4 regions of the Rhizobium sp. BIGb0125 genome follow, and region 1 is predicted to be linked to each of the others. Evidence: riboswitches for the same ligand, from Rfam matches in the RefSeq annotation. Region 1 holds a riboswitch; each other region holds the start of a gene.

What was found. A riboswitch is a leader RNA that binds a small molecule or an ion and turns the genes downstream of it on or off. The one in region 1 is predicted to bind cobalamin.
Region 2: another riboswitch for cobalamin. It lies ahead of M2418_RS06840 (CbtB-domain containing protein); the one in region 1 lies ahead of M2418_RS12630 (ABC transporter substrate-binding protein).
Region 3: another riboswitch for cobalamin. It lies ahead of M2418_RS21320 (DUF1636 family protein); the one in region 1 lies ahead of M2418_RS12630 (ABC transporter substrate-binding protein).
Region 4: another riboswitch for cobalamin. It lies ahead of M2418_RS10710 ((2Fe-2S) ferredoxin domain-containing protein); the one in region 1 lies ahead of M2418_RS12630 (ABC transporter substrate-binding protein).

What each region holds. Positions count from the first base shown of each region.
Region 1 covers NZ_JANUDV010000004.1:195,044-200,395, reverse strand. Annotated here, with positions in the region: gene M2418_RS12650 (FAD-binding oxidoreductase) at 1-565, shown strand, start outside; gene M2418_RS12645 (class I SAM-dependent methyltransferase) at 569-1,342, opposite strand; gene M2418_RS12640 (ABC transporter ATP-binding protein) at 1,345-2,109, opposite strand; gene M2418_RS12635 (iron ABC transporter permease) at 2,106-3,137, opposite strand; gene M2418_RS12630 (ABC transporter substrate-binding protein) at 3,143-4,162, opposite strand; cobalamin riboswitch at 4,344-4,582, opposite strand; gene M2418_RS12625 (methyl-accepting chemotaxis protein) at 4,690-5,352, opposite strand, start outside.
Region 2 covers NZ_JANUDV010000002.1:584,461-589,812, forward strand. Annotated here, with positions in the region: gene M2418_RS06820 (GNAT family N-acetyltransferase) at 1-413, shown strand, start outside; gene M2418_RS06825 (type 1 glutamine amidotransferase family protein) at 445-1,011, shown strand; gene M2418_RS06830 (hypothetical protein) at 1,018-1,344, opposite strand; gene M2418_RS06835 (CbtA family protein) at 1,341-2,066, opposite strand; gene M2418_RS06840 (CbtB-domain containing protein) at 2,078-2,260, opposite strand; cobalamin riboswitch at 2,432-2,689, opposite strand; gene M2418_RS06845 (PAS domain-containing methyl-accepting chemotaxis protein) at 2,860-4,626, shown strand; gene M2418_RS06850 (EAL domain-containing protein) at 4,743-5,352, opposite strand, start outside.
Region 3 covers NZ_JANUDV010000008.1:89,335-94,686, forward strand. Annotated here, with positions in the region: gene M2418_RS21310 (cobyric acid synthase) at 1-1,306, opposite strand, end outside; gene cobO (cob(I)yrinic acid a,c-diamide adenosyltransferase) at 1,318-1,935, opposite strand; cobalamin riboswitch at 2,070-2,283, shown strand; gene M2418_RS21320 (DUF1636 family protein) at 2,406-2,831, shown strand; gene cobW (cobalamin biosynthesis protein CobW) at 2,828-3,865, shown strand; gene cobN (cobaltochelatase subunit CobN) at 3,869-5,352, shown strand, end outside.
Region 4 covers NZ_JANUDV010000003.1:499,331-504,682, forward strand. Annotated here, with positions in the region: gene M2418_RS10705 (ABC transporter substrate-binding protein) at 1-1,361, opposite strand, end outside; gene M2418_RS10710 ((2Fe-2S) ferredoxin domain-containing protein) at 1,376-2,164, opposite strand; cobalamin riboswitch at 2,294-2,485, opposite strand; gene M2418_RS10715 (GNAT family N-acetyltransferase) at 2,688-3,305, opposite strand; gene M2418_RS10720 (helix-turn-helix domain-containing protein) at 3,358-3,915, opposite strand; gene M2418_RS10725 (DMT family transporter) at 3,941-4,870, shown strand; gene M2418_RS10730 (alpha/beta fold hydrolase) at 4,903-5,352, opposite strand, start outside.

The DNA of each region.
Region 1 (5,352 bases):
GCCCCGTGGCGACGAGGCGCGCGTGACCTTGACGGGCGGCAAAACACTGGACGCGGCAAAGGTGGTCGTCGCTGGTGGCGCATGGTCAAAGAACCTTGGTGCAAGCCTTGGCGAGAACCTGCCGCTTGAGACAGAACGTGGTTACAACACAACCCTGCCCGACCAGTCTTTCAACTTGACCCGCCAGCTCTATTTCAATGACCACGCGTTTGTCGTGACGCCGCTCTCCACCGGTATTCGAGTGGGTGGTGCCGTCGAACTGGGCGGTCTGTCACTGCCGCCGAATTACCGACGCTCCGAAGCACTTTTGGGAAAAGCTGCCAAGTTTCTGCCCGGTCTGAAAACCGAAGGCGGCAAACAGTGGATGGGTTTCCGCCCATCCATGCCAGATTGCCTGCCGGTTATCGGCGCCTCCAAGGTAAGCACCGCCATCATCTATGCCTTCGGGCACGGGCATCTTGGCCTGACGCAGTCGGCGGCAACGGGCAAACTGGTCAGCGATCTCGTTGCCGGACGGGAACCATCAATTTCCATCGATCCATTCCGCGCCGGCCGCTTCGGTTAAACATCACGGTTTTGTCGCGGTCAGAATAAACCGGCGATAAAGCCGTGTTCTCAAACGATCACGCAAATTCGCCTGCTTACGCTGCGCCACCGCAATCGGGTCATGCGAGTGCAGGCGAATATCTGAAAACCCGGCACCTTTCAGTAGTGGAATGATGCGTTCAGGACGAAGCCCGTCCCCGAACGGCAGCTGCTCCATAATGTGTTTGTGTTTGGCGCTTTGGGCACTGTCGTAATGTGGATCGGGCAGGGAAAACCGGCCAAGCAGCGCAATCAGCTTTGACGCGATGCGGCCAACCGGCGTCAATTGTGCCCAGTCCCCGTCAAAAACCAGCAAACGGCCACCGGACTTCAATACACGGTGCCATTCCTGAAACGCCTGTTCAGGCTGCGTCAACGTCCAGACCAGATGACGGCATACGATGGCATCATAGATGTCGTCAGGCTCCATCGTGTTTTCGGCATCTGCAAGCACAAAACGCAGACGCGGTTTTCCCGCGTGTTTGCGCCGCGCAACTGACAACATAGCCTCGGAGAAATCGAGGGCCGTCACGTCATGACCAATGTCGTGAATAAGCCGTGTCACCTCGCCCGTGCCACAGGCCAGTTCCAGCACGGATAATGAATGTTCACCTAAAGCGTCGCGCACTGGCTGCTGCCAGGCGTCAAATTCTGGTCCGGGTGGAATACGATGGCCGAATACCAGATCGAATGTTTCCGACCGTTTCGACCAGTAATCCCTGATATCGTCCTTGAGATGGAAGTTGTCGATGCTCATGGTCAAGCCGTCTTGTACTGGATATGGCAACGGCCATGGTAAGATGATCGCTCGATACGCGCACTAACTCCAAAAACGTCACGAATGAGCGTTTCCGTCAGAACCTCTTCTGGCGGGCCGAAAGCCACGATCTCCCCTGCATGCATGACCGCGAGATTATCGCAGAACATCGCTGCAAGATTGAGATCATGCAAGGCGACGATACACGTTACCGGCAACCGGGACACCAGCGCCAGAATGTCCAGCTGGTGCTGAATGTCGAGGTGGTTGGTTGGTTCATCCAACAGAAGCTGTGACGGCGTTTGCGCCAATGCCCGGGCAATATGAACCCGCTGTTTTTCACCACCAGACAGCGTGTGCCAAAACCTAGACGCTTTATCCAGCATGCCGACATGTGTCAGCGCATCCTGTACGGCGGCCTCATCTTCCGACTTCCAGATTGAAATCGGGCTGCGATGCGGTGTTCGTCCAAGCTTGACGACATCGAGCACACTGACCTGGATTTCCGTCGTTGCCTGTTGTTCAACAAAGGCCGTACTTTTGGCAATCTGGGCCTGAGAAAGGGTCGCTATGTCCTCGCCGCCAAGTGTAATTACGCCGCTCTGGACTTTGCGGATACGGCAGATGAGCCGCAGCAAACTGGATTTTCCCGAACCATTTGGCCCAAGCAGGCCAAGCGTCGTGCCGGGTGCAGCGTCGAGAGTTACGCCATTGACAATAAGACTGCCGCCTGAAGCCCAGTGCACTTTTTCCAGCGAAATACTCATGCGGCCCTCCGTGCACGGTAGAGAATAAAGGCAAAAGCGGGCGCGCCAAACAATGCAGTTACCACGCCGATTGGCAGGATTTGCTGTGGGATGATGATACGTGACACGATATCGGCTGCCACCATGAATATGGCACCGATCATCGCAGACACAGGCAAAAGACGCTGATGTCCGGAGCCAGCAATGAACCGTGCGGCATGGGGAATGACCAACCCGACAAATCCGATACAGCCAACGATGCTGACGACGGTTGCCGTCATCAATGCCGTCACGCCAAGCAGAGTTATGCGTACACGACGAACGGGAATACCAAGTCCGGCGGCGGTATCTGTACCGAACATGAAAGCATCCAATGCCCGGGCATGGGCCGCACAAAACACAAAACCCAACAATGCAACGGGTGCAGCGAGATAAACGTCCGGCCAGCGCACACCGGACAGGCTACCGAGCAACCAGAACATCACACCACGTGCCTGTTCTGCATTTGCAGATGTGGTGACGATATAGGATGTCAGCGCATTAAAGAGCTGCGAACCGGCCACGCCGGCAAGAATTATACGGTCGCTGCTGCCACCAGCGCCGGCCGCAAGCAGTGACACGAGAAGAAACGCAACGACGGCGCCCAGAAATGCGCCCGTAGACAGTGTCAAAACACCGTAACCGATTCCCAGAACCATAATACAAACGGCACCGGTCGAGGCACCTGCGGAAATGCCCAGCACGAAAGGTTCAGCAAGAGGGTTGCGTAGCAATGCTTGCAGGATCACGCCACAGAGCGCCAGCGCAGCCCCTGCACTTGCCGCAACCAAGGCGCGGCTCAGACGATAGTCCCAGATTACGCCTTCATGGATGCGGCTGATTTCAAACGGCATTCCAAAGGCGCGTTTCATGATCGCCTTGACCGTCGTATCGAGCGGAATGGAAATTTCGCCGATCGACACGGCAAGACTTATCATGAAGCCGAGAAGCGTCAGAAAAAAGACGGTGACTGCCAAAGGCAGCCACCATGCTGAACGACGTGCAGGCATTTCTGTCACTTGGAAATCCCGAGCGCCTGGATACCCTTTGCCAGGATTTCAATGCCATCAATCGTACGAATGGTCGGGTTCATGGACTGTGCATCCATCATGACGAAATGTTTGTTCTTAACGGCATCCATGTGGCTGGTGACCGGATCGTTCTCCAGGAAGTCGATCTTGACCGCAGGATCATCGGCGGCATAACGGCGACGATCCATGGTAGCGATAACGACGACAGCAGGGTTGGATTCGGCAATGGTTTCCCAACCGACCAGCGGCCACTCTTCTTCCGTGCTTACGACATTTTTGGCACCAAGCGTTTTCAGAATATAGGCCGGAGCACTGTTTTTACCGGCAATATAGGCGTCGCCCTTCACTTCCTTGCTGGAGAACCAGAAAACAACAGGAAGATTGGCCGACGATGCGTTTCCGATCGACGCGACGGCTGCGGCCTCACGTGCCCTCAGATCGGCTACCAGTTTTTCGCCCCGTTCTTTGATATCGAAAATATCGGAGAGTTCGCTGATCTGCTGATAGATCAGATCCATCGTGAAAAGTTCTTTGCGTACGCCATCGCCACCATCGGCATTGATCTTGGCCACGCAGTCTGCAGGAGAAACATAGGTATTGATGCCAAGTGAACCGAATTGTTCGCGTTTGCCCACAGAACCCTGCGTGCCGACGTGCCATTCGAACTCCGCAGCAACCAGATCAGGCTCTTTGCCGACAACCGATTCAAAGCTGGGGTCATTGTCTGCAAGGCGCGGAATTTGCGCATTGACGCCTTCATATTCTTTCAAAACCGGCCCAACCCAAACGGCGGTACCGGCAATCTTGTCTGCCAAGCCAAGGGAAAACAGGATTTCGGTCATGCCCTGTCCGATCGAAACGATCTTTGCTGGCGCCTTTTCGAACGTAATCGACTGACCGCAATTGGTAACCGTCAACGGATATTGGGTCGCCGCATGGGCACTAGCAGAGAACCCGGCAACTAAAACGGTTACAGCACTGAGAGTTTTTATGATGGCACGCATGGAAGCCTTCCGATTGGAAATATTTGAAATGCAGTTGAGATTACGGGCCTAAATTGCCCGGTTTGTGCAGCGTTTAGAAAAACGACGCGCGGTTAACCCAACAATGCAATGAACGGAGGCAACAAATGCATATGTTATGTAATAACATGACTATTCCTTTCCGGACAACCCCGCCCGGTGCGTTGGATTAACAAATAACGGCAGGTCTCCTGGCTCACGAATTCACGCCGTTCATCTGCCTTCCCGTGCACTCAGCGGCACAGTGGCATGGTGTAAGAGCTACACCACAAGGATGAGCGGCAATCCGCTTACAGTTGCGGGGGCAGCCATGGCATTGTTTCTTCGATAGAAACGCACCATGTTCCCTATTAATCCCCTCCAGGTACAACCCTTTGGAGAACCGTCGGATGCCACTTATGGCCAAGGCGCAGACAAGGTCAAGGCTATTGCGACAGACCGAACAAAAGAAAACCGCCGCCCCAGAGATTGAGGCGGCGGCATTTTTCATTCTCAAAAATCTTGGAGGCTCAGAATTCTGTCCAGTCCGCTTCCTTGGCTGTAGTCGCAGCGGCAGATGAACCGCCACCGAAGGCGCTCGCCAACCTATTGCCCAGTGCACGTGCTGGAGACGCAATCGGCCTGGACTTTGTCGATGCTGCCACCGGTGCCGGTGCAGCAGGTCGCGAAGCCGAAGCGGCGGCGCGAGGAGCAGCAGGCCTTGCGAAACCAGCCATACCGCCGGTGCCTGTCAGTCTGAACTGGCCGAGCAGCGAGTTAAGGGACGTGGCTTCCGTTGCAAGACCATGGCTTGCCGCCGTTGTTTCTTCGACCATGGCAGCGTTCTGTTGCGTGCCCTGATCCATGGTGTTGACGGCGGTGTTGATTTCCTGAAGACCAACCGACTGTTCGCGGGTTGCCTCAGCAATCGCGTGAACATGCTGGTTGATTTCCTGAACCTGAGCAACGATAGCGTCCAGCGCCTTGCCTGTCTGGTCGACAAGGTGAACCCCGGTTTCGACATGCGATGTCGAGGCAGTGATCAGCGACTTGATTTCCTTTGCGGCATTTGCAGAACGCTGGGCAAGTTCACGAACTTCCTGCGCCACGACAGCAAAACCCTTACCAGCTTCACCAGCGCGGGCCGCTTCGACACCCGCGTTCAGAGCAAGCAGGTTGGTTTGGAAGGCAAT
Region 2 (5,352 bases), on a different contig from region 1:
CACAGCTCAACGAAATGATTGCTCTGCTTGCCAAACATCATGGCGACGCATCGGTGATGACGCCGGAAAAGCTGGAACTCGACCTGTTCAGCCCTATCCCATGGATTACCGCACTTGTTGCCGAAGCTGGTGATGAGTTGATCGGCTACGCCATTCTCGTTCCGCTCTACAGAGCGCAGGAAGCGCGGCGCGGCATGGAACTGCACCACCTCTACGTCCGCGACGGTCACCGCGGTCACGGTACTGGCCAGCATCTGGTATCGCGTGCACGCGATGTCGCAAAGCGTTGCGGCTGCGACTACCTTTCTGTCAGTGCCGCCACCGGTAATGTTGCTGCACATCGTTTCTACGAAAACATGGACTTCACACCGCGTCCGGTCACCGGCATGCGCTACATGCAGGCTATTGCGTAACGTTGGATTGCTGTCAGCAAGGACAAAGACAATGACCCGTATTGCAATTGCATTGACGCCCGAGTTCGCCGATTGGGAAAGCGCCCTGTTCAGTGCGGTGGCGCGCAGCTATCTGGGTGCCGAGATCATCATTGCGTCACCGGATGGTTCGCCCGTAACGTCAATGGGTGGCCTGAAAGTCATGCCCGATGTGGCCTATGGTGCACTTGATCCGGCCTCGATCGATGCACTGATTGTTCCAGGCGGACTGAGTTGGGAGCGTGGCGGCGCGCCGGACTTTACCGAGATGGTGCAGCGGTTCCGGCGGGAGGGACGTGTGGTCGCCGGCATTTGCGCGGCCGCCAGCATGCTGGCCGGCACCGGCATTTTGAATGACGTTGCCCATACCGGCAACTCACTTGCCTCACACCGCGCCTATCCAGCCTATTCGGGTGCAGATTATTATCGCGACCAGCCACAGGCGGTGCGCGACCAAGGCGTTATCACGGCAGCGGGAACCGCGCCGGTCAGTTTTACCACCGAGATCCTCAAGGCGCTTGACCTGTGGGGACAGGAAGCAGAATCAGAAATCAAGGCGTTTGCAGCCGAGCACCGCTGAGATAACTCAGCTGGCAACATCGCGGTCGAGAACCCGGCAAACACGCTGTGGACCCGACGCGATATCGTTACCCAATGCGCGACGAATATCCCGACTGTTCAGATGAAGGCTTTTGTCGATTGGTAGGTTTTGTCGCTTGATCTTGTCGAGGGCGGCAGCTTCAAACGCAGCCTGATGCTCGGTAAAACAGGCAAGGCAGGCCTCGCTATCCGGTGATGCACCAAGCAGTGCCTTGAAAGCAAGGCGGTGCACGGCGCAAGGCGCGCCATGCCCGGGAACAGAAAAGCGCAGCGCATCAAGCGCCACGCTCCATTCGGCAGAACCGTTGTTCACTTGGCCGCTTCAAAGCGCTTGAGGAACGTGCCGCTCAAAGCACCCAGCAACACCCAGAAGACAAAGCTAGTGAGTGTGGCAAGGATGATGAAACGGCGCTCCAGTGGCAGTGGTGCCAAAGCATGTTCGCCTTCTGGCGGCAACGGCGCACCAATGACATGCGGCGCAGCAATCAGCACGATGGCGAGAACCGCAGCCCATGGCTCACGACGGAAAGCCAAAAGCGCTAAACCACCTGCTGTTGCTACCGCAGTGCCAATCCACCAGGCCTGACGCGCGGCCAGTTCACCAGCCGGGCTTCCCGGCAATTCAGGCGGCAGACCGACCATCGGCGCCAGAGCCACGGCCGCAAAGCCGCCAAGCCCCCAGAACAGACCTTCACGCCAGCCAATATTGCTGCCCCGCAGTGAGATGAGGCCGGTCAGAACCAGTGCATAACCGATTGCCGTCAGAATATTGGCAGCAGCCGTGTAGGCATTCCGCTCAAAACCATCCGCCGGTCCCCAGGCTTCTTCGTCATGAGCGTGGCCAGCAGGCGCAGCCGCTTCACCGGTTGCCGGTGCTGCGTCATGATTATGCCCGGCCTCACCGCCAGCCGATTCGAATGTCTCGGCATGCAGGATCAACGGTGTGGTGCCGACATATTGCATGATACTGACGGCAAGTCCGCAGATCAGCCCCACCAGAACGGATGTAAAAACGATATTACGAAAAGACGACATGTCGCTCTCCCTCAGTGGCAGGGAAAGGCGTTGGCATGGCGCGTATCATGCGCGGCATTATGCACGGCCTCGATATGCGAAAAGCCGACAAAACCGATGATGAACAGGCCGCAGAACACGGCCAGAAGCGACTGGACTGCGCTGGCAGATTTGACAGATACCGCCTGCGTGGCGGCGTTGTTTTGGACAGACATGGTGAACCCTCTCGCTCAATGCATACGCAGTCTCAAAAACGGAACCGGCAGCGTATGCAATGGACACGCGGATCCGCAATCGACATCCGTCACCACGGGGAAGCACACGAAGAAAGAGGAAACCGCCGAAGCATTTCCGCAAAACCGCGCAAATTCCGGACACCCCGCCGGCATGGACACTCTCGCGATGGCAGGTCTCCTGGCTCACGGGTCGTAACCTGAAAACACCTTCCCGGTCTGTCTGTTTTTTCGCATCGACAGTGCAAAATCACTATGATTTCATATCGATGCGCCAGACCAGTGGCTCTTTGTTTTCAGGCTCTCCGTTCACAGTTGCGGGGGCAGCCACGAATGAGGACAATTCCCTATCGTGTTCCCTTTTCATCCAGCCGGAAAACCCGGCAAGGAACCATCCATCTTTGTTATCCGGCGCGGCACGGTTTGAGTCAATGGGCGACGTTTCAATCGGGCAATCAGTGTCGCTGCGTGACAAGGTGATTGTACCGTTAGAGCTGAAAATGCGGAAATCTAATCAAAGTTTTAACTAAAATTTGCCAGTGAATAGTTATAGACATTAACCAAGTTTGACAGGTGGAGTTATGGGGTTTGATCGCATTTTCAGCACGGAAGCCGCGGCTATCCTGTCTGCATTCAGCCGATCGCAGGCCATCATATCTTTTACACCCGACGGCATGGTGCTCGACGCCAACGAAAATTTCTGCGCGACGCTCGGTTACCGGCTAGATGAGATCAAAGGCCGTCATCACAGAATGTTCATGCGCGCAGAAGACGCTGCCGCAGCAGACTACACGACGTTCTGGAAGGGCCTCGCTTCCGGCCAGTATGAGCAACGCCAGTTCCGCCGCCTGACGAAGAGCGGTGAAGAAATCTGGATCCAGGCCAGCTATAACCCGATTATCCGCGGCGGCAAGGTAGTCAAGGTGGTGAAGATCGCCACCGACATTACTGCCGCCAAGCAGGAGAGCGTGGAAAGCAAGGGCAAGATTTCCGCGCTGTCGCGCGCACAGGCCGTCATCGAGTTCAAGCCGGATGGCACGATCCTGACCGCCAATGAAAACTTCTGCTCGGCGCTGGGTTACAGCCTCGAAGAGATCAAGGGACGCCACCACAAGATGTTCTGTGAGGCCGACTATGTTGCCTCCAATGAATATGCCGGGTTCTGGCCACGTCTGGCGGCTGGTGAATTTTATGCCGACGAGTTCAAGCGCATTACCAAGGATGGCAGTGCCATCTTCATTCAGGCGACCTACAACCCAATCCTCAATGATGAAGGCAAGGTCATCAAGGTTGTGAAATTTGCCACCGATGTCTCTGGTCGCGTACGGGCACTTCAGGAAGTGGGCGCTGGTCTTGAACGTCTGGCGGAATGCAATATTCGTCTGACAATCGACGACCCCTTCGTTCCTGAGTTCGACCACCTGCGCCACGACTTCAACCAATCGCTGGCGAAGTTCCAGGAAACCCTTGAGCAGGTGCTGACCGAAACGGCCATGCTGTCCAGTAAAAGCGGCGAGATGCGCGCCAGTGCCAGTGGCATTGCCACCCGCTCGGAGCAACAGGCGGCGGCTCTCGAGGAAACTTCCGCAGCACTTGAACAGATTACCGAGACGGTTCGCGAATCCACCGGTCGCACGGCCGAGGCCCGTAAGCTGGTTCAGGACGCCCGCATTGCAGCTGTCGATTCCGTGCAGGTTGTTGATGCAACGGTTGATGCCATGGCGCGCATTGAAACCGCATCACGCGAGATTTCCAAGATCATCGGCGTCATCGATGAAATCGCCTTCCAGACCAATTTGCTTGCCCTCAACGCCGGTGTTGAGGCTGCCCGCGCCGGTGAAGCGGGCAAAGGTTTTGCGGTCGTCGCGCAGGAGGTGCGTGAGCTTGCCCAGCGTTCAGCCTCCGCCGCCAAGGAAATCTCCGGCCTGATCAAGAACTCGACCAATGAGGTCAATGAAGGCGTCAGACTGGTTGGCAAGACGGGTGATGCACTCAAGAACATTCAAGGCTTTGTGCAGAGCATCGAAAGCAATGTCGAGGCCATCGCGATTGGCTCTTCTGAACAATCCACGAAGCTGTCAGAGATCAATTCGGCAATCGGCTCGCTCGATCAGATGACCCAGCAGAATGCCGCAATGGTCAGCAGCATGAGCGCCATTTCTGAAGCATTGGCCGAAGGTGCTGGTGAACTTGAACATCTCGTCAAGCGCTTCAAGCTTAACCGCCGCAAATGGCAGCGTGAGCCGGGCTCGGATGCCTCCAAACTTGGACCCGAAGATCGCGGTTACGGCAAAAACACCATTTACCAGCCAAAATCCGCCATCAAGGGATTGGCCAAGGCGTCATAACAGCAAAGGCAAGGATTGCTCCTTGCCTGTTGTTCATCCGTCTACACGTCACTGAAACCGTCGAATTTTTAACCTGCCCGTTTTTCACGAGACGGGCAGTAATTTTTTGTATCAACTCAGACAGCTTTGCCGATACCAAAAAGCAGAGGTGTGGAAGCTGACAGCTGTTCGCGCGTTGCCGGGCGACCAAACAGGAAGCCTTGAACCTCGTCGCATCCTTCCGACAACAGCACCTGCAATTGCTCGCGTGTCTCGACACCTTCAGCCAGCACCGCCACATCGAGGCTTTTGCCGAGTGCAACAATTGCCCGGACGAAAGCCTTGGACTGTCGGCTTTCCAGCTCATGTACGAAGCTCTTGTCGAGCTTGATCTTGTCGAACGGGAAGGACCGCAGTGTTTCAAGCGACGAATAACCGGTGCCGAAGTCATCAATCGCAATCGTTACGCCCATCGCCTTGATCTGACGCAGGATATGCAGTGCACGCGCCTTGTCGCCAATGATGGCGCTTTCGGTGACTTCAAGCTCAAGACGCGCGGCAGGCAGGCCGGTGTCCAGCAGGATTTCCCGGACCTTCTCGACCAGTATGACATTGTTCAATTGCAATGGGGACAGATTGACCGCAATCTTATGCGGGATGTCCCAATCTGCGGCCTCACGGCAGGCCTGATGCAGCACCCATTCGCCAATCGCCGAGATCGCACCACATTCTTCTGCAATCGGAATG
Region 3 (5,352 bases), on a different contig from region 1:
CGGCAAAAAGACCGTGGATGTAGGTGCCGAGAACACGCCCCGCCGGTGAAATCGCCCCTTCAATGTGATCATCGACAGATGAAAACGGTCGGTCGCAGTCTTTACCAGTGGTAATGCCGACGTGCATTTCATAGCCGGAGAATGAAGTACCGTCGAAACTTGAACCGGTCACCGAGGCGAGGCGCTTATCTCCTGTCAAAACGGTGTCGGCGTCAAGCAGGCCCAAACCCTCGACCGTGGCTGGCGGTCCTTCGATGCCCTTTGGGTCGGCGATCGTGTTGCCCAGCATCTGATAGCCGCCACACAGGCCCAGCACATAACCGCCGCGTCTGACGTGAGACTTGATATCGATATCAAGCCCGGACTTTTTCAGCACTTCCAGATCAGCAATTGTCGACTTTGATCCGCACAGGAGAACCAGCGCGCAATCGGCTGGAATGGTCTGTCCGGGTCTCACCCTGACAAGTTCGACAGTCTCTTCCATGTCGAGAGGATCGAGATCATCAAAATTGGAAATATGCGGCAGGATCGGCACTGCAATACGGATTTTTGCGCCGGGCTTTTGTGTGGCGGGCCCACTCAGGCCAAGCGCGTCTTCGGCCGGTAGCTGTTGCGCCTCGGCAAAGTGAGGCAGAAGGCCTATGCTGCGCCATCCGGTTTTGTCGGCAATGATCCGCATTCCATTGTCGAACAGTGTTGGATCGCCGCGGAAACGGTTGACGATAAATCCCTCGATCATCGCCGCATCATCCAGGTCCAGAACCGTTTTGGTGCCAACCAGGCTGGCGATAACGCCTCCTCGGTCAATATCGCCGATCAGAATGACGGGTGCATCGGCGGCACGGGCAAATCCCATATTGGCAATATCATTGGCGCGCAGATTGACTTCGGAGGCACTGCCAGCACCTTCGACCAGCACCAGATCAGCTTGTGACTTGAGACGTTCCAAACTCTCTAACACATGCGGCATCAGACCTGCCTTCATATGCTGGTAATCGGCAGCCTTAGCATTACCAATGACCTTTCCCTGCACAACCACCTGCGCACCGGTTTCGCTTTGCGGCTTCAACAGCACCGGGTTCATGTGAACAGATAGAGGAACGCCGGCAGCGCGCGCCTGTAGCGCCTGGGCGCGGCCAATTTCACCGCCGTCAGCGGTCACAGCAGCATTGTTGGACATGTTTTGAGGTTTGAATGGCAGCACCGACAAGCCACGTTTGACAAAGGCGCGGGCAAGGCCTGCGACCATAAGCGATTTGCCGACATCAGAGCCGGTGCCCTGAAACATCAGAACGCGTGCTGCCATGTGGTTTTATCCTAAAACTCGATACCGGCCTGGGCTTTGACGCCAGCCTTGAAGTGATGCTTCACCAGCGTCATCTCAGTCACCATATCAGCAGCATCGATCAAAGGCTGCTTGGCGTTACGGCCGGTGACGACAACATGCAAATCGGGGCTACGGTTCTGCAATGTCTCGATCACGTCGTTCAGGTCAAGATATTCGTAGCGGAGAGCAATGTTCAACTCGTCGAGGACAAGAAGTCCGATCGTTTTGTCCTCCATAAGCGTCTTTGCTTCCGCCCATGCCTTGGCGGCTGCGGCGACATCGCGTTTCAGATCCTGAGTGTCCCACGTGAAACCTTCGCCCATGGTGCGCCATTCGACGCGGTCTCCGAACAGAGTCAAGGCTTGTTGTTCACCGGTCGCCCAAGCGCCCTTTATGAACTGCACGACACCGACGCGGCGGCCATTGCCAAGCATGCGCAGCGCCAGACCGAAGGCCGCGGTAGACTTGCCTTTACCCGGTCCGGTATTGACGATCAAAAGCCCTTTTTCGACCGTTTTTTCCGCGACTTCGGCATCCTGGACGGCTTTGCGATTGACCATTTTTTGGCGGTGACGCTCGGCCTCAGTCTCGGTAATCTCGCGGGTCATGGCGGTATTCCTGTCATTGCTATGTCTAAAAACGCTTATCTGCTATTTGCGAAGCGGCAACTATAGCCAATTTGCCTCACCCGGCAATGCTGGCGGCATGTGGGCTTTGCATTGACCGCAGCAGCGGTTGCGCCTAAGTGTAAATCACTGACGGTCTTTTTCCGGCAACGGGAAAAGCTAAGAGGGAACACGGTTCCGCCCCGATTTGACGGGCCACTCCGTGGCTGCCCCCGCAACTGTAAGCGGTCAGCCCACGCCGAAACGCCACTGGACATATGTTCGGGAAGGCGGCGACACGGGCGCCATAAGCCGCAAGCCAGGAGACCTGCCGTTTCAGGAAAATACGTCTGTCGGGCGGGGTGCTCCGGTCAGTCGAACCGATCGAATATCTGGCTCTCATCGCGATGAATTGCCGTTTTCGATAACCGCACCCCATGATTTTTTTGAAGGCGCGGAAAGCGAATACGGATTTGGATATTACGGCAACATCACCCTGCCCTGATGGTAAAACACAAAACGGCACCGCTGATGGTGTCGTCGTATTTGTCTGCCGAAACTGTCGCAGCGAGGACGATCCGAATGCCGATCCCCGCCCCGGCGCGCTTTTGTCATCTGCCGCTATCGCGAAGGCCCAGGATGTTGGCATCGAGGTACGTAGCGTCAATTGTCTTGCCAATTGCAAGCGTGGTTTGAGCGCCAGTATTCGCAGTGTTGATGGCTGGTCCTATATTTTTGGCGGCCTTGCACAAGACGATGCTGACGACCTGCTGATCGGCGCGCAATTGCTTGCCAGTGCGCCGGACGGTCTTATGCCTTGGCGCGGACGTCCCGACAGTTTGAAACGCGGCATGATTGCCCGTATTCCACCATTTGATTACACAGAGGAAAAATCATGAGCAATTCGCTGGACCGTGTCCCTTGCACCATCGTCACCGGTTTTCTGGGTGCTGGAAAAACCACGCTTCTGCGTGGTCTTCTGGAAAAACTGGAAGGCAAGCGTCTTGCGATTATCGTCAATGAGTTTGGCGATGTTGGCATTGATGGGGAAATCCTCAAGGGCTGCGGTATCGAAAGCTGCCCGGAAGAAAATATCGTTGAACTGGCAAATGGCTGCATTTGCTGCACGGTTGCCGATGATTTTCAGCCAGCGATCGAGCAGATCCTCAGCCGTCAGCCGAAGGTGGAGCATATTTTGATCGAAACTTCCGGCCTTGCCCTGCCGAAGCCTCTGGTGCAGGCGTTCCAGTGGCCGGCAATCAAAAGCCGCGTCACGGTGGATGCTGTTATCGCTGTTGCCGACGGTGCTGCACTTGCAGAAGGCATGGTCTCGCATGATCTGGATGCTCTTGCTGCCCAGCGTGCCAATGACGAGGCGCTTGACCATGACGATCCGGTCGAAGAAGTGTTCGAAGACCAGATTGCCTGCGCTGACCTTATCGTCCTGACCAAGGGCGATCTGCTGGATGCCGAAGGTCTGGAACGCGCCAAGGCGCATATTGGCGAACATCTGCCCAAGGCTGCAAAGATCGTTGTAGCGTCCAATGGCGCCATTGATCCCGCTGTCCTGATCGGTCTTGGTCTTGCTGTGGAAGACGACATTGAAAATCGCCATACCCATCACGATGAGGAAGAAGACCACGATCACGACGAGTTCGACAGCTTCGTTGTGGAATTGTCGGCGGTAAGTGACCCGGAAGCTCTGGCGTCCCGTATCGCTGAAACAGCTGCTGCGGAAAACGTGCTGCGCATCAAGGGATTTGTCGAGGTTTCCGCCAAGCCTATGCGCCTGCAGGTGCAGGCAGTAGGTTCGCGCGTCAATCATTATTTTGATCGCCCATGGGCAGCAGGCGAAACCCGCCGCAGCCGTCTGGTTGTCATTGGTGAAAAGGGTATCGATCGCGCAAAAATCGAAAAGATGCTTGCGGCCTGATCCATGCATATTCTCGCCACCACATCTTCGTCTCTCGACGACCTGATCGAGCCGGTTGATCTCAACCAGCCACAGGCGGATGTGGTGGTGTTATCTTTTTCTAGCAGCGATCTGGCAGGTCTGGAGCGTGGTTGGAAGCAGACATGTACTGGCTCTCTCTCCCTCGTCTCTGCCAACCTGTCCGAACTTCGCCATCCCATGTCTGTCGATCTTTGGATTGAGAAGACGGCGGAAAAGGCGAAACTGATCCTTATCCGGATTCTCGGCGGTGCAGATCGTTGGCGTTACGGTGTCGATCAGCTTGGTTTGATGGCTAGGCGACGTGGCATCAAACTGGTCCTTTTGCCCGGTGAATGCAGCGAGCGGGACGACAAATTGGAAGCGGCGTCCACCGTTGACGCTTCTACTCTTTCGGCAATCCTGTCATTTTTCCGCGAAGGCGGCAGCTCCAATATGGCGCTGCTGTCCGCCGGTTTGAGCGCTTTGGTTCAGGGTGAAGCATGGCCTAAGATCGTACCAGACCCTTTGCCAAAGGCCGGGTTCTACCGACCCGGTGAGGGGTTTGTCGATCTTGAGCGAGCATTGGATGGCTTTACTCCCGATGCACCTGTCTTGCCAATGTTGTTTTACCGCTCGATGTTGCTGGCGGCGGATATCGCGCCTGTCGATGCGTTGTTTGCGGCTTTGGAAAGGCGTGGGTTTGCGCCATTGCCGATTTTCGTCAGCGGCCTGAAGGACGCTGAGGCAATTCGGTTTCTAGAGGAGAAGCTGCCTCTGTTGGAACCTGCAGCAATCATCGCTGCGACTGCTTTTGCAAGCCACACCGACGATGTTGGCGATACGCTTTTCGACCGATTGGGCGTTCCGGTTTTTCAGGTCATCATGGCGACAACACGTCATGATGGCTGGGTCGACAATATGCGCGGTCTCAACCCGTCTGATCTTGCCATGCATGTGGTGCTGCCAGAGCTGGACGGGCGCATTCTGGCTGGGGTCATCTCGTTCAAGCAGCTTGATCCGCAGGGTGGGCAAGGGCTGGTAAACGTCGCCGAAGCTGATCGCGTCGAGCAGGTTGCTGCACGCGTCCAAGCTTTTCTTCGGCTCAAGAGTGCAGAACCATCCGATCGACGCCTCCTCATTCTGATGCCGGACTATCCCGGTGCCGCACCGGGCCGAACCGGATATGCTGTTGGTCTGGACGTGCCACAGAGCGTGCTGGAGATGATGCGTGACCTCAGTGATGCTGGTTACCGCGTTGAAAACATCCCTGACACCGCACGCGGTTTGCTGGATCGTATTGAAGGCGAAACAGCTGAGCTTTCGCAGGCTGACTATGCCGCCTTTTGTGCATCGCTCCCGTCGTCTGCTTGTCAGGCCTTACAAGACACTTGGGGTGACGCGGCACTGGACGATGTCGTTACTGATGGTCATTTCCATTTTAGAGCAGCGCATTTCGGCGCGGTGACGGTCGCACTTGCTCCTGATCG
Region 4 (5,352 bases), on a different contig from region 1:
TTGTCCTGCGCATCCAGCGCAATGCTGACGCGGGCATCCGGTTCACCTTCCGACGCAAAGCGGTCGAGAATGGCGTCAAATTCCGGCGATGCATATTTGGCGTAGTTGAGCGACGCGCCGGTACGTAGCATCGAGTTGAGGAAGAAGGCCGGGTCACCGCTTGGTGCAGTGTGTTGTGCCCAGAGCGCAATATCGAAATCGCCTGCCGAAGCAACCTGCTGGATGCTTTCAACCACCTGCGTATCAAGCTCCACGCCGACCCGTGCCAGCTGCGCCTTGACGACCGGCAGCATGGTTACGAGGTCAGGACGCTGCGGATAGGTAATGGCCAGCAGGCGCAGCGGCTTGCCGTCCTTTTCGCGGGTGCCGTTGGAACCCTTGGTCCAGCCCGCCTCCTCCAGCAGCGCCGCTGCCTTATCCAGATCTGTGACGCGGGCATTTTTTCCAGCAAAGGGAAAATAGGCGGCGTAAGCACCGGTTGCCGGTTCACCGCCATTGATCGCAGCTGCCAGTTCGGTGCGGTCAAAGGCCAGATCAAGCGCCTGGCGCAGTTTGACATCTGCCAGCAACGGACGGGTGGTGTTGAGGAAGGCCAGATACTGATAACCGACCGGGAAAGACTTGATGGTAAGGTCCGGGTTGGTTTTCAGGCGGCTGACGACTTCCGACGGCAGGCCGAAGGCCAGATCAAGCTCGCCGGATTCCAGCGCCAATGTCATGCTTTGCGCGTCACCAAACTTGCGGAACTCAACCGGAGAACGACTGTCTGCACCGGCAAAATGGGCGTTGGGTGCAAGTGTGATCGAGGCATCTGTCTTGAAGGCGGCAATGCTGTAAGGGCCGGTAAACAGCGCTTCACCATTGGCCGCCGGTGTGTAGGCCACCAGTGGCCATTCGGCAAACAGCGCCTGAATGTAAGGCACCGGCTTTTCCGTCGTGACCTTGAGTGTCAGGTCATCCACCGCGGCAAAACTCAGCTTGCCACCGGTCGCAAGCGCCGCCTTGTTGTTGGCGAAGGTATTGTCAAATCCGGCGGCCAGCGCCTTGGCGGTGACGGGCGAACCGTCTGAAAAGGCGCGGCCCGGCTGCAGGGTGATTGTCCAGGTCAGATCGTCATTGCGCTCTGCCTTGTCAGCCAGTTCCGGCACCAGCTTGCCATCACGGTCAACGGTAAACAGGTTTTCGCCAACGCCGTGGCTGGTCAGTGCCCAGCCATTGGAACCCTTGGCCGGATCGGTGCCCGAGGTGATGTAGGTTGCGCCAACGCGCAGCGGCTCTGCGGCAAAACCGGCAGCCGCCGTGGACATGACGGCGGTGGCAAGCCAGGTCGCACCAAGGCGCGACAGGAATTTGGATGACATTTTATCTCCTCGGATCAGTTTTGGGGAATACGCAGCCGCTGCTTGCGGCCTGTTGGATGGTAGGCGTGGGTCTCGACCACATGGTTGCCGAGTTCAGGGCTGCCGAGCAGATGGCCTGCAATGATGTCATCGACCGCCTGTTCGGTAACGCCGCCGTAATAGGTGCCATCGGGAAACACCTGCAGCACCGGCGCCAGATTGCACGGCCCAAGGCAGGTGGATTTGGCTGTCATGGTGCCAGCACCGGTGACGCGCAGTTTCAAACGTTCCTGCTGGTTGCGAAGGTGGTTCCAGATCGTATCGGCGCCTGCGCTGTTGCAGGCACCGCCGGAACAGACGAGAACGCGGTATTTTTGCGCGGGCACCAGCGAGCCTTCCTGTACGACCGCCTTGGCGGGCGTGGTTTCCAGCGCCTGCGCCTGCCCCAAAAGCTCGCTCATCAGCGGCAGCATTTGGCTGGCAGAGGCGATATCGCCGGTGATGGAAATTTCGGGCCAGGGCTGGGTGGCTGACGCACGCCAGCGCTTCAGCGACTTGACCAGCCAGTTGCGGAAACTCGGCTCGACCGGCAGAACCAGCGGCAGAATGGTGATATGGTCAAGCTGCTGTTCCAGCAGGGAAAACAGCCCGTCGCGCAGCGAGGGCGTGCCCTGCTCCGTAAAGGCAAATTGCACGATGTCTCCGGAGTGTGACAGCGCAATATGTTCAGCCAGGTTTTCGGCAAGACGTTGCATTTCCAGATGTGGAGATGCGGCAAAGGCAGACTTTGCAATGAGAAGAATGGCGCGCCGTGACGGGCGCATGGGTGGGGTTTTCTTAAGTTCTACGTCTTCATTCACTGCCAAAATCTCGAATACAGGAGGCAGCAAAAATGAAGGCATGTCTGGCAGGAAGGCCGCGCACACACTCATTCCTGTGGCACACCCCGACCACGGAATCGTATCTCGTCAGGCAGGTCTCCTGGCTTGCGGGTCAATGCCGTTGTCCGTCTTCCCGGCATTTCTGCCAGTGACATGTTGGACAAACGGCTAACCGCTTACAGTTGCGGGACAGCTTCGGTTTTGCACCGAATTCCCTCTTAGCTTCCACCCAGAGGTGGAAGAACCATGACCCAGACAAGCTACACGTTCAGATATCACTGTCAATGTTACCAAGCCGCGCTTTGGTACGGGCAGCGGATGGACCGACAGACAACATAAGTTACGTTATTACATAACATGACTATCTATTATGGCAAGAGCATTGGGTGGCGAATGCACGGCAAGCCCCTGCCCCTGGCAACCGTGTGACAAGGGCAAGGTTGGGTGACTGGTGTTAGGCTTGTTTCTATTCCGGCTGGATCAGCGGCACATGCGGTGCGGCCGTCAGTGGCAGGTGGCCGGTCAGGCGCGGATCGGCCTGCGTTTCCACCTGAAAAGCGTACGGCCGGAAACCGGAGCGCAGGTAAAAGCCGAGTGCCGAGGGATGGTCCAGCGTGCAGGTGTGCAGGTGCAGGCGTTTGATGTCTCTCTGCCAGGCACGTTTCAGCGTCGCATTCATCAGCGCGCGGCCAAGACCCTTGCCGGTTACTTCCTCGGTCAGGCCCAGAAACACCAGCTCACACTCATTCGGTTGACGAAAATCAAGTTCCATCAGGCCGATGTCCTGCTGACCATCGCGCAGCACATAGACCTCGACGTCGTCATGGCCGATGATCGAGGCCAGTTTTTCATCGCTGATGATGAGGCGCGAGAACCACAGCCATTCTGCACCAATCTTTCGGTACAGCGTGCGGTAGGCCTCCAGATTTGGCTTTTCCATTCGTTCAAGGCGGATGTCACCGGCAAAGGACGGTTCCGCCGCGTGCGGGTTTTCGGTCATTTCCAGACAGGTGACGACACTGGCAACATGTCCCGGCTGGACGTGCGAATAACCTGATGGCGTGAAGGTCTTTGTGGTGCTCATGATCATGCTCGATATATGCGGAAGGCAGGAATTGGGGTGTTTGGGCTTGCGTTTAGCAAACCACCACGCGGGTAAAATGCAGCACTTCATCGCCGATATTTTCATAGGAATAAGGCTGGGCGCTGTCGAAAATGGTGAAGTCCCCGGCTTTGACCACCACCGAACCATCCTGTTTGTTGATGCGCAGGCGACCCGCCGACACGGATATCATTTCATACCAGCCAACCGGGTCCGGCTCTGCCTGATAGGTATCGCCCACATCGATCGACCAGGACCACAATTCGGCAAGGCTGCGGGCTGGCGCCGTGCCCAACAGCACGGCAAAACTTTTGCGTGTTGCGCCGCGCCAGGCAATTTCCTCGACCTTGGTGGTGCTGGCGGCCGGATTTGCCACCATGGCCGCAAAGCCGACACCCAGCGCACGCGACAGCGAGGCCAGTTTGCTGAGGCTGATATTGGTATCGCCGCTTTCGAGATTGCTGATCATGCGACGGCTGAGGCCGGAGGCCTGGGCCAGTGCTTCCTGACTCATGCCCGCGTCGGCACGGTACCGGCGAAGATTGGCAGCCACATGCGCGAGAACATCGGATGGGTCATCTTGACTGTGCATTATATTGCTCATATTGCGTATTATTATGCACACACTTTCGAAATACAAGCTGGTTTTTTCCCGCCAGGAGCTGGCGTTGATCGCCATTACCGTGGTCTGGGGCGCGACATTCCTGATCATACACACTGCCATGAGCCATACCGGGCCGCTGTTTTTTGTCGGCCTGCGGTTTCTCGGAGCTGCTGCCATTTGTCTGGTCATTTTCCGCAAACGCATGCGGCACCTGACCCTGACCGAACTGCGTGGCGGCGCGGTTATCGGCACATCGATATTCATCGTGTTTTCCCTGCAGACCTTCGGGTTGCAGACGGTCAACAGCAGCACATCGGCCTTTTTGACGGCGCTTTACGTGCCGCTGGTGCCGCTGCTGCAATGGCTGGTGTTGAAACGGCCGCCGAAAACCACCACGCTTGTTGGTGTGGCGCTGGCCTTTGCCGGGTTGGTGATGATTGCCGGGCCGGATGCGCTGCATGTCGGGCTTGGGGCCGGCGAAATTGCCACCTTGCTGAGTGCCTTTGCCATTGCCGTCGAGATACTGCTGATGAGCCGGTTTGCGACGGTGGTGGATAGCGGCCGTATTTCCGTGGTGCAGTGTTTTGTGGCAAGCGCCCTTTCCTTCCTTGCCATGCCGCTGTTTGGCGAAGGCATTCCCGACTTTTCATGGGTATGGCTGACGGCAGCCCTCGGCTTGGCGGTGGCCAGCGCGCTGATCCAGTTCACCATGAACTGGGCGCAGAAAACCGTGTCGGCGTCTCGCGCCGCCATCATCTATGCCGGGGAACCGGTGTGGGGCGGCATTATTGGCCGCATGGCTGGCGACCGGCTGCCGCCGCTGGCGCTGCTGGGCGCGTTGTTTATCGTCGCTGGCGTTATCGTCAGCGAATTGAAAGCCGCTGAAAAACGACAGGATGACACGCCGCTGCCTGACGATGATGGCGTCAGGCCGACACCATAAGCGAGGTGGATAACGGCAGGCGCGGGAAAACCTCAGTTTTCCAGTGTGTTGAGAAAGTCCAATAACAGGCCCGATACCTCTTCGGGCCTTTCCTGTTGCAGCCAGTGACCGGCACCACCAAGCACATGGCTGCCGCGCAGACCCGGCACCAGAGACGGCATGGCGGCAATGATCTGGTCCATGCCGGGAATGCTGAGGCCGGTATCCCGTTCGCCGATCATGAAAAGCGCGGGCATGCTGACCAACTGGCCGATGTTTGCCTGTTGCAGTTCCCAGTTGCGGTCGAGATTGCGGTAATAATTGAGGCCACCGGTAAAGCCGCTTTTTTCAAACGCGTGAACCAGCTGGTCAAACTCTTCCTGCGGCAGCCAGGCCGGCAAAGTTTTCGGCTCTGGCAGGCTGGGCAGAAGTCCGGTTTTACGGTCCACCATACCAAAGGGGTTGGGTGTCGCATCCCCTGCCTTGCGTGGCCCCGCTTCACC